3 regions of the Methylobacterium flocculans genome follow, and region 1 is predicted to be linked to each of the others. Evidence: riboswitches for the same ligand, from Rfam matches in the RefSeq annotation. Region 1 holds a riboswitch; each other region holds the start of a gene.
The links. A riboswitch is a leader RNA that binds a small molecule or an ion and turns the genes downstream of it on or off. The one in region 1 is predicted to bind cobalamin.
Positions count from the first base shown of each region.

Region 2: linked by a shared signal. The riboswitch ahead of OF380_RS00955 (TonB-dependent receptor) and the one ahead of OF380_RS21340 (TonB-dependent receptor) in region 1 are both predicted to bind cobalamin.
Region 3: linked by a shared signal. The riboswitch ahead of OF380_RS01290 (TonB-dependent siderophore receptor) and the one ahead of OF380_RS21340 (TonB-dependent receptor) in region 1 are both predicted to bind cobalamin.

Region 1 covers NZ_CP107532.1:4,443,333-4,447,813, forward strand. Annotated here, with positions in the region: gene OF380_RS21340 (TonB-dependent receptor) at 1-1,636, opposite strand, end outside; cobalamin riboswitch at 1,953-2,167, opposite strand; partial or broken gene OF380_RS21345 (hypothetical protein) at 2,323-2,799, shown strand; gene OF380_RS21350 (SDR family oxidoreductase) at 2,826-3,701, opposite strand; gene OF380_RS21355 (phosphatase PAP2 family protein) at 3,768-4,409, opposite strand.
Region 2 covers NZ_CP107532.1:206,011-210,491, forward strand. Annotated here, with positions in the region: gene OF380_RS00955 (TonB-dependent receptor) at 1-1,881, opposite strand, end outside; cobalamin riboswitch at 1,988-2,188, opposite strand; gene OF380_RS00960 (GAD-like domain-containing protein) at 2,483-3,145, opposite strand; gene OF380_RS00965 (ester cyclase) at 3,471-3,887, opposite strand; gene OF380_RS00970 (molybdopterin-containing oxidoreductase family protein) at 4,047-4,481, opposite strand, start outside.
Region 3 covers NZ_CP107532.1:272,183-276,663, forward strand. Annotated here, with positions in the region: gene OF380_RS01290 (TonB-dependent siderophore receptor) at 1-1,744, opposite strand, end outside; cobalamin riboswitch at 2,064-2,271, opposite strand; gene OF380_RS01295 (alpha/beta fold hydrolase) at 2,456-2,698, shown strand; tRNA gene OF380_RS01300 (tRNA-Gly) at 2,707-2,780, opposite strand; tRNA gene OF380_RS01305 (tRNA-Tyr) at 2,849-2,932, opposite strand; gene recJ (single-stranded-DNA-specific exonuclease RecJ) at 3,001-4,481, opposite strand, start outside.

The sequences.
Region 1 (4,481 bases):
CGACCTCGACCTGCTCGCCGGTGGAGAGCCGGAAACTGGCGAGACTCTGGGACAGCGAGATCAGGCTGCCGACCGGATCGGTGGCGGTGGCGACTTGGGCATAGAGCGCCAGCAGCGGGGTCGGGTTGTAGACCGCGCCGAAGCGGTAGCTGAGCGCCTGGAAATCCTGGTCGAAGGTCGCGCCCGTGACGAGGTTGCGGCGGTGGAGGCTCGGCGCGTCGTAGCGCACGCCCGCCAGGAGGGAGACCTGATCCGACAGGATCAGGCGGTTCTCGGCGAAGACCGAGGCCTGGTTCGTGCGGGTGGCATAGGCCGGCGACGCGCGGCCGTTGGTGGGGAACAGGCCCGGGTCGTAGGCGAAGGGGTCGACGCTCGTGGTGAGCCCGCCGCCCTCGGAGGCGAAGTTGTTGGTGTGCCGGAAGCCGATGTGGTTCACGTCGAAGCCGGCCAGGAACGCGTTGCGAAACCCGAACAGGGTGCCCTGGAAGGCCGCGTCGAAGCGGTTCCCGACCTGCTCTTGCTGGTGGTAGATCTCGGTGTAGCTCGACCGGTCGATGCGGCCGGTGGAGCTGTTGAAGGCGTATTGCTCGACGTCGAGCCACTGGCGCCGGCTCTGCAGCCGGTAGGCGGTGTTGCGTACGGTGATGTCGGCGCTCGGGCTCCACTCGGTCTTGAGCTGGGTCCAGTTGTCCATCCAGAAAATCTTGGCGTCACGGACGTTGTAGTTGTTGAACCGGACGGCATCGAGGATGCGCCCGTTGACCAGAGGCGTGCCCCAGTAGCGGGCCGGCTCCTGGTATCCGAGGTCGTGGCTCACCGTGAAGGCGAGGTCGGGCGTCGCCTGGAAGGTGAGGGCGCCCGAGACCGCGAGGTTGCGAAAACGTCCGTCCGGCGACATCCAGCCCTCGGTCCGGTTGCCGCTGACGTTGAGGCGATAGGCCAGGGCCTCGCCGATGGGGCCGCCGGAATCGAGGGCGAGGCGCGCGAGCCCGTCCGAGCCCACCGCCGCGCGGGCCTCGTTCAGGGGCGTGAACACCGGCTTCTTCGTCACGACGTTGATGACGCCGCCGATGGCGCCGTCGCCGTAGAGCACGGAGGCCGGCCCGCGCAGCACCTCGATGCGCTCGACGTTCCAGGTGTCGAACGGGAAGGTGACGGTTCCGGCGCCGACGAACAGGCGGGTGCCGTCGTAGAGCTGCTGGATCGAGTTCGGGCCGGCGAATCCCCGCGCCGTGAAGGCGCCGTTGCCGTTGCCGGGGGCCGCCACGGTGGTGATGCCGGTGGCGTTCTGGGTCACGGCCTCGGCCACCGTGTTCTGGCCGCGCAGGCGGGTGGTCTCGCCCGCGATCACGTCGACGCTGGCGGGCGTCTCCAGGGGCGTCAGCCCGAGTCGGCTGGCGCCGCGCGTGACGGTCCCCAGGTTGAGGCCCTCGGCCGGGGCCGGGGAGCCCATCCCGGTGCCGGCCACCGAGAGGGTGTCGAGGGTCACGGCCTGCTGCGCCGCGGCCGGGGCGGACAGAAGGCCGCCGAGCAGGGCGGCGACGGGCCAGACGCGACCCGGGGATGGGGCGGGCGGGTCAGAACGGGCGGGATCGCGGCGGGCAGGATCGAGGCGGGCAGGATCGAGGCGGGACATGGGACAACCGGGAACGGGCGCGGGCATCGGCCGGGACCGACCTTCCCCCTCCGCTAAAGCGAATGTTATAATGTTACAATCGCTGAGACGGGCCGTGGACGCGTTCGTTCGCGGGGCAGCCGCGCGCGGATCGTCCGGAACGACCGGACGGGGCAGGCGGCGACGGAACGCGGGGCGCGTGGCGGCGGAGGCGGACATCGATGGGACGGCTGACGCGAAATGCGCGAAGTGGCACGTCACCGCGAACGAGGCCGACCCGTTCGCGACAGGCGAACGCCCCGACACCCACCAGGACACCCCGCCCGGTGCGTTTCGCGTGTGACCACGACTGACGGCAGGTCTCCTGGCTCGCGGGTCGCCGCCCACTCATCGTCTTCCCAGGCCCCGGGTCCTCACGGACCTTTCACCCAGTGACGTGTTGATGATGGGCTCGCCGCTTACAGTTGCGGGGGCAGCCGCGGCATGGGAGCGAGCTCCGCACCGCGTTCCCTTTTGATCCTCGAACGAGGAACCGTCGCGGGAAAGCTAGGCCGTTCGGTGGGCCGGCGTCAATCGGGGGCCTTGCCGGGTGGTGTCGGGTCGCGGCAGGCCCCTGGCCGCGTCGCGCGTCGGTTCGAGGCGATCGTGCTAGCGTGGACGCCGCCCGATTCGCGGTATCCCGATCGTGGCGCGGGGCCGGACGCATGCTGCGACGCCTGATGAAGTTCCTCCACACGATGGGGGCGACCGGGCTGATGGGGGCGATGGCCGCGCTCCTCGCCATGCTGAGCGTCGCGCCCCCGCCGAGCGCGCTCAGCGAATACGCGGTGGCGCGTGCCGCCATGGGGGCTGTGGCCACCTGGATCGTGCTGCCGAGCCTCGCGCTCGTGCTGGTCTCCGGCCTGCTGGCGATGGCCGTGACCCGCGCCTACCTCGGCGCGGGCTGGGCCTGGCTGAAACTCGCCACCGGGGTTCTGATGTTCGAAGGCGGGCTGGTCTACGTCCAGGGGCCGATGCGCTGGGAAGCGGAGCAGAGCGCCGCGGCGCTCGCGGGGCGGGTCGATCCCGCCACGCTCGGCGCGTCGCTCGGGCCGGAGCGCGGGACGCTCTGGCTGCTGCTCGCGGTCGCCACCGCCAACGTCGTGCTGGGCATCTGGCGACCGCGTCTCGTCCGGCTTCCGCGGCCGGCGTCAGCGCCGGCCGGCGCCGATCAGAGCACCGGCATGGCGCCCGCCACCGTGACGAGGGCGCCCGAGGTGTAGCTGCTCTCCGCGCTCGCCAGCATCACGTAGGCGGAGGCGAGTTCGGCGGGCTGACCCGGCCGCCCGAACGGCACCTGGGAGCCGAAGGACTTGACCGAATCCTCGCTCATCCCGGACGGGATGAACGGCGTCCAGATCGGCCCCGGCAGCACGCCGTTCACGCGGATGCCCTTCTCGGCGAGCAGTTGCGCGAGGCTGAGCACCATGTTGCTGAGCGCGCCCTTGGTGGCGCTGTAGGCCAGCAGCGACGGCATCGGGTGCTTGGAATTCACCGAGGAGGTGAAGATCACGGACGCGCCCGGCTTCAGGTGGGGCAGGGCCGCCTTGGTGACGTAGAAGGGGCCGAACACGTTCGTCCGGAAGTGATCCTCGAAGATCGCGTCCTCGATGCCGTCGAGCCCTTCGTTGGGCTGCTGGAAGGCGCCGTTGTTCACCAGCACGTCGAGGCGCCCGAAGGCCGCGACGGTGCGCGCCACCAGTTCCCGGCCATGGGCGGCGTCCTTGAGGTCGCCGGGCAGCAGCAGGGCCCGACGGCCGGCCTTCTCGACCCAGCCCGCCACGGCCTCCGCATCCGCCTGCTCCTCGGGCAGGTAGGCGATCGCCACGTCCGCGCCCTCGCGGGCGAAGGCGATGGCCACCGCGCGGCCGATGCCGCTGTCGCCGCCGGTGATGAGCGCGGCCTGCCCCTCGAGCTTGCCCGAGCCCCGGTAGCTCGCCTCGCCGTGATCCGGCTCGGGCGACATCCGGCCCGTCTTGCCGGGAAAGCTCTGCGGCTGGCCCTCGAAGGGCGGGCGGGGATACGTCGTCAGGGGATTGCTGGGCACGCGAGGTCTCCGGAGGGAATGCCCCGTCAACCGGTGCTTGCGCGCGGCGTTCCGGCCCCGCGACCGTTAGGCCCGGTCCGCCTCTCCTTTAGCGAGGTCCCGGGGCGATCGGTCCCGGGGCGTGCGGCTGGCGACGCAGGCCCGCCCGATCGCCAGCCTGTGCTCGACCGCCTCGGCCGTCAGACCGACCAGCGCCCCCGCCAGGACATCCGACGGGAAATGCGCGCCCCGCACCACCTGGGCCACCACGACGCCGAGGGCTGCCGCCGTGGCGACGCCCCGGATCTCCGGACAGGCCCGGCCGGCGGCCGCGGCGACCGCGACGCTCATGGCCGAGTGCCCCGACGGGAAGGATTGCCAGGGCCCCACGTTCGGCCCGAACCAGCCCTTCTCGTAGAGGCCCTCGTCCATGAGGACGTTGGGGCGGGTGCGGTGCACGAGCCGCTTCACGCTCGTCTTGGCGACCCCCGCCAGTACCCCCGAGGCGAGCATGTGCCGCCCGGCCTCGGCCAGCGGACGGTTCCCCTTGAGGAGGCCGTAGGCGAGGGTGCCGGTCGAGAGCGCGAGCAGCCAGCGCCAACCGCCGCCCTCGCTCGCCGCCGCGAGGGCCCGCACCGGCCGGGTGTCCTTCGCACGGGCCAGGGACACGCCGAGGCGGATGTCCCCGGCCTCCAGGCGCCGCGCCCAGCCGGCCGCTTCCTCTCGCATCGATCCGCCCCCGGTTTCAGCACGGCCGTCGACGCCGAGCCCGGAGAAACGCCGAGCCCGGGGAATCGTTCG
Region 2 (4,481 bases), 1.5 Mb from region 1:
GCGCATCGAGCCGAACCAGCCCAGGCCCTCGCCGAAGGTGAACCCGGCCGACGCGATGGTGGTCGGGGCCTCGGGTACCCGGTTGCCGGCAGGGTCCCGGTCCGCAAAGCGGGCGTTGGTGACCGTCAGGTCCCCTTCCAGCGAGAGCCAGGGTGTGACCGCGTAGCGGTTAATCCACTCGACGCCGAAGCGACGGGTGGGGCGGCTCGGCTCGGTGGTGCCGGTGTCGCCCTGGAACAGGTTCTCGGAGGCGAAATCGAGTTGGAACAGCGTCACCGCCGTCTCCAGGCCGGCGATGCTGCGGTTGCGCAGGCCGATCTCAGACCCCGTCGAGGGCACCAGGAAGGGCGAGCGGCTGATGTTGAACAGCGGGCTTGCCGGATCGACGGTGGCGGTCACGCCGCGAGCGTCGTTCGAGTGGAAGCCGCCGCCGTAGTTCACGAACAACTCGGTATCGAACCAGGGGCCCAGCACGAGGCCGAGCTTCGGATTGACGATGCTATCGCGCGCCTTGCCGGAGTTTGCCGCAGTGTCGGATACGACATCGGCGTAGTAGGTATCCGCCCGGAGGCCGACGCTGGTGCGGAGCCAGTCGGTCCAGCGTAGCCGGTTCTCGTAGTAGAACGCCCCGCTCGCCTCCAGCACGCGGTCGTCGAGGACGGTCGAGCGATACTGCCGGTTCGTGGTGTTGAACAGGCCCACCCGGATGCTGTCGGTTCGGGTCTGGACGCCGATCTCGTTCTCCATCGGCATCCCAAACAGGTCGCCCTGGAAGGTATGGCCGAGCTCGCCGCCGCCGAGTACCCGGTTGTCGCGCTGGCGGAACTGGTCACCGTTCATGGGGTCGTTGAGGAAGTAGGTGAAGTCGTTGAACAGGTTCATCCCGTAGCGGATGACGTAGGCGTTCGCCCGCGTGATCCCAGCATCGCCGGTCTGGCTCCAACGTCCGGAGAGCGAGAAGCGGCCGGTATCCCCACCATCGGTCGGGTTCAGGGTGCCGAACCGCCCGATGATGCCCTCCGAAACCGCGCGCTCGGGGATCTGGTTGGTGGCGTTCCACTTCGCCCAGTAGGCCATGCTGGTGAGGGCGAAGCCGTCCAGCGCCGTGCCCTGGCTATAGCGGACGACGCCGTTGAGTTTGCGTAGGCGGTCCGGCACGTCCCACGGACCGTCATAGGTCTGGGCCTCGCCGGCCACGAGGAGGGTGCCTTGGCCCAGCGGCGCAGAGGCGATGGTCAACGCCCGCTTGAAACCGAAGGAGCCGAACGAGGTCAGGGCGAGGTTACGGTTCACCTTGTCAAGATAATCGATCCGCACCGACCCGGCCGAGGCGAAGTCGCCGTCGCGGACGAAGTACGGCCCCTTGTGGAACTCGACGGCGCCGACAAGTTCGGGGATGAGGAAGTTGAGGTCGGCGTAGCCCTGCCCATGGGCATGGGTCCGCATGTTCACCGGCATGCCGTCGACCGAGATGGCGATGTCGGTGCCGTGGTCGAGGTTGAACCCGCGCAGGAAGAACTGGTTGGCCTTCCCCTCTCCGGAATGTTGGGTAACGATCAGGCCCGGCACGCTCTCCAGCACCTCGCCGGGTCGTGTGATGGGGCGGCTGTTGATCTGCGCGCCTGAAATCACTCCAGCGCTCGCCGCATCGACAGTCCTGAGGCTACCCCCGATGCCAGTGACACCGCCGACGTACCCTGCGCTCGCGGCAGGCCCGGTCGTATTGGTGGCTGGCGCCTCCGCCGTCACTGAGAGTTCGGCCAGATTGGCTTCTGCTGCCTGGGAAGAGGCTCGTTGAACCTGAGCGCCGTAGGGTACGAGGCTGGCACAGGATGCGAGCAGAAGGGTTCGGTAGGCGGGCCGTGAACGAACGGGCGGCATAGGACCTCGGGTGACGTCTGTGGCACGTCACCGCGAAGACGCTGGTCCGCCCGCGACATGCGAACGCCTCGACACCCACCAGGACACCCCGCCCGATGCGTTTCGCGTGTGACCACGACTGACGGCAGGTCTCCTGGCTCGCGGGTCACCGCCCTCTCATCGTCTTCCCAGATCCTCGCAGATCCAGTGACGTGTTGATGATGGGCTCGCCGCTTACAGTTGCGGGGGCAGCCGCGGCATCGGGCCAAGGCCCTCACCGCGTTCCCTTTTGATCCTCCGAGAAGGAACCGTCAGGCACAAGGAGCCCCATCAGGCGACACAGCGTCAATGCCGGTTCGAGACTTTCCGGGTCCGTGTGCTCGGTAGGTGACAAGCGAACCTTTGGGAGCGCTCGCTTGGGGCGACCGCGTAACGCCTGCTTCGAACGTTTGCTGCCTGACAGCGGACCGGCGGAAATCCACCCGAATCGGTCGTTGAGCGGACAGGCGGATCTCGACCCAACATAGTCATACATGCTGCTGCGAGCGTCGCCTGGAAGCGGTCATAGACCCAGGCTCTGCCGAACGGCAAAATTCGGCCCAATGCGGTCATTGGGCCGAGTTCATGAAGAAATCACCCGCACCGGGCGAGGCGGAAAAGCGGCGTTGTCCATCAACTGCATCTCATGCGCCTGCGCCAGGACCGCCATATGCGGCAACGCGTCGTAGATCGTCAGACTTTCCAGGGCTCTGTTGCCGCCAAGTGTCAGGATCGGGTTAAAGCCATAGATCTGCCCGACGCCGAGCTTTCCCAGCTTGGCACATGTCGGCTTGAAAAGCTTTTTGACCGTTGCGTCATATTCATCGAGGGTCGGATCGTCGATCATCATCAATTGGCTGGTGACGGCCATATTGGGATCGAAGGTCTTGCCGCTTACAAGAGAAGGGCACGACACCTGGCTGCTCACGAGGTTGATGGCGACGTCCTGATACACTTCATTCCATGCGACGATCGTTCCAAACGCCCCGAAGCCTAGGGCATGTGTCTGTTCGGGTCTGATCTCGTTGTCGCCATCGAAAACAACCTTCATGATCGAAGCAAATCGAGCGGGATCGCAAAACTGAAAATATCCATCCAATACGATCCCGGTCCCATACTGCTCCCAGAACTCGATCATGGCGTCCGGGACTTGGCCCCTATGGCGTTCCATGTCGACCGCTTCTCCGTCCTTGGGAACGCCGAAGTTTTCCACGATCGAAGCAAGCCTGACCTGGTATTCGTTCATATGGCGCTCCCATCACTGCCTTCAAAGTGCATCAATAAATCAGAACGACCGTGAGTTTCCTAGGATTCGACACGTCATAGAGCATATCGCCATCACTGCATGACCGGTGTTGGCGCGAAGCGGTCGTCCCTTAAAATTCGCGCGAACGTCTGATTTGTTGATTCTGATTCCCAAAAGCAGACCGGGAAAAAGCCACCCTTTTCGGTTCTTCCGCTTACGGAACCAGCCACAAGGCAAGCAGCCGCCCGCTGACGCTGCGTGAGCGCTAGCGGATGGCGGCCTCGTCACACTGCTCGTTGGAAGATGGGGCGCGCCACTTTGAGGGCTATGACCAGCCAAGCTCCTTGACGGCCTGGGCGTCGTTCCAGATTTTCGTCAGCCCAACGATCCTGTCGCCCTCGAACTGCATGATGTAGACGTAGTCGGTCGAAGTGCTCTTGCCCGTCGGCGGGCACGGACCGCCTTCCCCGGTATGGGTCCCGCGGAAGATACCGTAAGCCGCTACGTTCCGGCGCTCCTCGTCCGTGGCGAAGGATTTCACCTCGTACCGACCGTCGGGGATGAAGGTCAGAAGCCCCTTCATCCACTCGGTATAGCCTCGTAGCGAGGTGACGCCGGCCAAGGCGTCGGCTTGGGCCGAGAAGGTCGCGTCAGTGGTGCAATAGCGCTCGCAAGCCTCCCAGCCACCACCTGTCTCGCAGGCGTCGAAGAAGGCCTTCGCAACCGTCGTGATGTCGCTCATGTCGGGGTCATTCCTTTACCGTCGCTTCGGACGCCGCCTGTCGCGGATGCCCGTCCGGGGACATCCCGCATAAAGGCTCGCTTCGTAAGCCTCCATCGAACCGAGCAAGACCTTAGACGCAGGCCCCCCGGAAGGACGCCTGCGTTGATCATCGTTCGGCTAATTCGCCCGGGCGACTTCGACGAGGTTGTCCGAGAACGACGGGGCGTGGCCCATGTCGGTGAAGGCGTGCGATGAGATGCTGTTGACCGTGCCCTCGTTGAGCTGGCGCCAGTAGCCAAGCGTCGCGACCACAATGCCGGCCTTCACGTCCTCGGTGATGCGGGCCACCCCCTTGAATGCGCCGCGATCGTTAGCGACCTGCACCCGGTCACCATTGCGGATGCCACGCGCATCCGCGTCGTGCTGGCTGATCATCACGAACTGCTCGCCCTGGCCCTTCTGTTTATCCTCCATGTTGGCGTAGCAGGAGTTCAGGAAGTAGTGGCTCTTGGGCGAGACGATGTTGAGCGGGAAGCGCTTTGCGAGTTCCGGATCGTTGGTGTGGGACTCGCGCGGGCCAAGATAGTCGGGTAGCGGATCGAGCGCCTCCCC
Region 3 (4,481 bases), 1.6 Mb from region 1:
AGATCTGGCCGGTGGCCGTGAGTTCGAAGCCCTGGCTGCGCACCGCGCCCGCCGCCAGGGAGAAGCCGCTGTTGCTCGGGTCGGGCGTGAGCACGTTCTCGCGCTCGATATGGAAGGCCGCTCCCGTCAGGCTCAGCGCCCCGCCGTAAAGGTCGAGCTTGGCGCCGACCTCGTAGCCGATGCCGGTTTCGGGCGCGAACGGCACCCCGCGCGAGGCCGCCGCAGCATCGGGGCCGATGTTCGGCCGGAAGCTCGTGCCGACATTGGTGTAGAGGGCGAGTTCGGGCAGCGGCTGGTACACGAGGCCGGCGCGCGGGGTTGCCGCCACCCGCGTCTGCTCGACGTCGCTGCGCGTGACGCGCTCGCGGAAGGACTGCTCGAAGGCGTCGAACCGGACGCCCAGCAGCGCCTTCCATTCGGGGCTGAGGGCGATCTGGTCCTGCGCGTAGAACGCCGTGTTGGTGACGCGCTCCAGGTTGGCCCGCCGAATGGTGAGCGGCGGGAGAGCCTGCCCGTAGCGCGGCTCGTAGATGTCGATGGAGAACGGATTCTGTCGAAAGTTCGAGCGGTCGTAGATCGTGCGGCTGTCGGTGCTCTCGCGCTCGAAGCCGAGGAGCAGGGTGTGGCCGAGATCCCCGGTCGCGAACCGACCGACCACCTCCGCCTGGCCGATCGCCGTATCCCAACTGTAATCGCGATAATTCCGGTCACGGGACACCGTCCGGTTGTCGGCCGCGATCGCGCGGATCTCGGCGGATTCCCCCTCCAGGGTACCCGTGTTGAAATGCGCTCCGAGGCGCATCTGCCAGTCGGCGTCGAAGCGGTGCTCCAGGCGGACCTGCAGGGTGTTGGAGGTCTGCTCGGTGCTCTGGCCCGGCTCGCCGAGGAAGCGCGAGATCGGCAGGAACCCGAGCTGCCGGTTGATGGCGATCACGCCCCGGTCGAAGACGATGCGGTTGCGCACGAACTCGGTCTCGACGGTGAGCTTGGTGTCGGGTGTGATCTGCCAGCTGAGGGCGGGGGCCACGAACAGCCGGTCGCCGTCCACGAAATCCCGGAAGCTGTACTGGTGCCCCCCGGCGAAGTTGAAGCGGTACTGAAGCGTCTTGTCCTCGTTGAGGGCGCCGCCGGCATCCACCGTGCCGCGAAACTGCTCGAACGAGCCCCAGAGCCCACCCATCTCCACGAAGCGTTCGGCGGTGGGCTGCTTGGTGATGATGTTGACCACGCCGCCGGGATCGCTGCGCCCGAACAGGGCCCCGCCCGCGCCCTTGAGCACCTCGATGCGCTCGACGTTCTGGGTGTCCGGCGGCGGCGGCGAGCCGCGATTGATCGCGAAGCCGTTCTTGAAGATCTCCGAGGTGGTCACGCCGCGCACGGCGTAGCTGAACACCGTCAGGCCCCCGAAATTGTTCTGCTGGGAGACGCCGGGCGTATAGTTGAACACCCGGTCGACCCGCGTGGCGGCAAGGTCGGTGATGACCTCGCGCGACGCCACCGTAACGACCTGGGGGACGTCGCGCTGGGGTGTGTCGGTCTTCGTACTGCTCACGGCGCGGGCCGCACTGAATCCGGGCGTCGGGCCGATCAGACCGATCGCCCCCTCCGGGACGTTCAGGCCGATGCCGGTTCCCTCCACGGTGAGGGTCTCCAGGGTCACGGCCGCGTCCTCCGCGAGCGCCGCCCCGGGCAGGGCCAGGGCGGCCAGGGCGACGCTTAGGCGCAAGCCGTTTTGGAAGGACATCGACAGGCTCGGATGCGACGGCGGTGAGCCGGCCTCCCGCCCCGCGCGGAGCGCGCATGACGGCGAGACGGCCCCGGACCAGGGAGGGGATGAAACGTTATTACGTTTCCAAGCCTTGCCGTGCAACCAGAACGTGGTCCGACCGGACTCCTCCGGAGCCGGATCGGATCCGGGCGTCCCGCTGGTATCGAGGTTTTCGCGCAGGCGCATCGACACGATCCAAGAGCTTTGGCTGGTGTCAGGCCGAGCGGCACGCGCCGTACCGCCCCGACGCATCGGGCGGCACCGATCATGCGACCCACCGGAGCACCCCGCCCGAGAGACGTTCTAGGCCAAGGCAGGTCTCCTGGCTCGCGGATCGACGCCCCTGCCCGGCCTTCCCGGTGACGAGCACCAGTGACCCTGTTCGGCAGCGGCTCACCGCTCACAGTTGCGGGGGCAGCTTCGGCATCGCCCGCACGGGCTCGACCGAATTCCCTCTTAGCTCGCGGTACCGGACCGCAAGAACCTTGACGGTTCGACGTTTCCATGTGCCGCCGGTGGAGTCAATCCGCTGCCGGAAGCGTCGATACCCCGGTCGGGCGCCCTCCCCCGCAGGACCACAGGCGGCGCCCGCTCGTCGTCAACTCCCGGAGGCCGCTCGTCCTTCTTCCGCGTCGTCCCGACCGGCCCTACGGCTTCCATCGCGACGGCGCACAGGCGGTGCCCGGCGTGATCCAGACCTGGTGGCGACGGGGCATGACCGGCAGCGTCAACGCCCATGACGCGGGCATCGAGGCGTTTTCCGGGACCGATCAGACCGAGGATGTCCGGGTCATCACCGTCCCGACGCGGGTGCTGCACGGCGAAGACGACAATGTCGTTCCCACCGCGTCTTCGGCGCTGAGCTCGATCGCGTTGCGTCAGAACGGCAGCTACCAGTGCAGCCGGCGCGGCCTGAGAACGGATCCGTGAGAGAGGAGTGGAGCGGGTACCGGGAATCGAACCCGGGTATTCAGCTTGGAAGGCTGCTGCTCTACCATTGAGCTACACCCGCATCGATGACCTTACGCGATGGTCGTCGACAGTGAGACGCGAAGGAGGTGCTCGCCATCTCGAAACGTTTGGTGGGGGAAGTAGGACTCGAACCTACGAAGCTTACGCAGCGGATTTACAGTCCGCCCCCTTTGCCGCTCGGGACATTCCCCCAAACCGGCCGCTTCTCAGCGGCGCGCCGTCCTTATGATGACGGCTCGGGCACGAGTCAACCGCGTCCCTCAGTCGAAATGCGCGAGATCGCAGATCCGCACCTGCGCCCGCTCGGCGCCTCGCCAGCTGTCCACGGACAGGGTTCCGGCGACGTGGAGTTCGCGCCCGATCCCCGAGAGGATCGCCTGGCCGAGCGGGCCCTGCGCCGCCCGGAAGGCGATGGCGCCGATGGCCTGACCGTCGCGGCTGCGCAGCCGCGCCCGCACGTGTCCATTGCCGACGATGCCCGCATCCACGATGCGGTGGCGGGGCAGCACGAAGGTCGGCTCCGGGGCGGCGGCACCGTAGGGCCCTGCGCGCTGGATCATCCGGACGCGCTCGGCGGTGACGCCGCCGGCATTCACGGTGCCGTCCACCAGCAGGGCCTCGACGGCGCGCGCCTGCGCCACCGTCGAGGCCAGGGCTTCGCGCAGGTGATCGCGAAAGCGCGCCACGTCGGGTCCCGGCAGGGTCACGCCCGCCGCCATGGCGTGCCCGCCCCCCTTCAGGGCCAAGCCGGCCTCCACCGCGCCGCGCACGGCATGGCCGAGATCGGCTCCGGAGATCGAGCGGCCGGAACCCGTGGCGGTGCCGTCGGGCCGGATGGCGAAGGCGAAGGCCGGGCGGCCGAAGCGCTCCTTCAGGCGGGCTGCGATCAGGCCGACGACGCCGGGGTGCCAGTCGGCCGAGGCCGTGACCAGGACGGGGCAATCCGGGTCGAGGCCGAGCGCGTGGTCCATCTCCGCTTCGGCCGCGGCGACCGCCAGGGCCTCGATCGCCTGACGCTCCCGGTTCAGCCGGTCCAGCTCGGCGGCGATGCGCGCAGCCTCCGCCGCGTCCCCGGTGGTGAGCAGCCGGGCGCCCAGGCCCGCATCGCCGATGCGCCCGCCGGCGTTGATGCGGGGGCCGAGGAGATATCCGAGGTGCCAGGCTTCCGGCGGCTCGGCCAGGGAGGCGGCGTCGAGGAGTGCGGCCAGCCCCAGGCGCCCCCGTCCCCGCATCACCTTGAGACCCTGCACCACGAAGGCGCGGTTCAGCCCCGTCAGCGGGACCACGTCGGCGACGGTGGCGAGCGCCACGAGGTCGAGGGATTGCGTCAGGTCGGGAAGCCGGTCCGGCGGGAGGCCGTCCCCGCGCAGGCGCCGGTTGAGGGCGACCAGGGTCAGGAAGACGACGCCCGCCGCGCAGAGATGGCCGAGGCCGGAGAGGTCGTCGAGGCGGTTCGGGTTCACCAGCGCGCGGGCGGAGGGCAGGTGCTCCGGCGCGCCGTGATGATCGAGGACGATGACGTCGAGGCCGAGCGCCGCCGCCGCTTCCAGGGGCGCGTGGCCGCTGGTGCCGCAATCCACCGTGACGAGGAGCGTCGCCCCCGCCTCATGCAGCGCCGTGACGGCCGCGACGTTGGGGCCGTATCCCTCCGTGATGCGGTCGGGGATGTGGATCTGGACCTCGAGGCCCAGGCCGCGCAGGTAGGCGGCGAGCAGGGCCGCGCTCGCCGCTCCGTCCACGT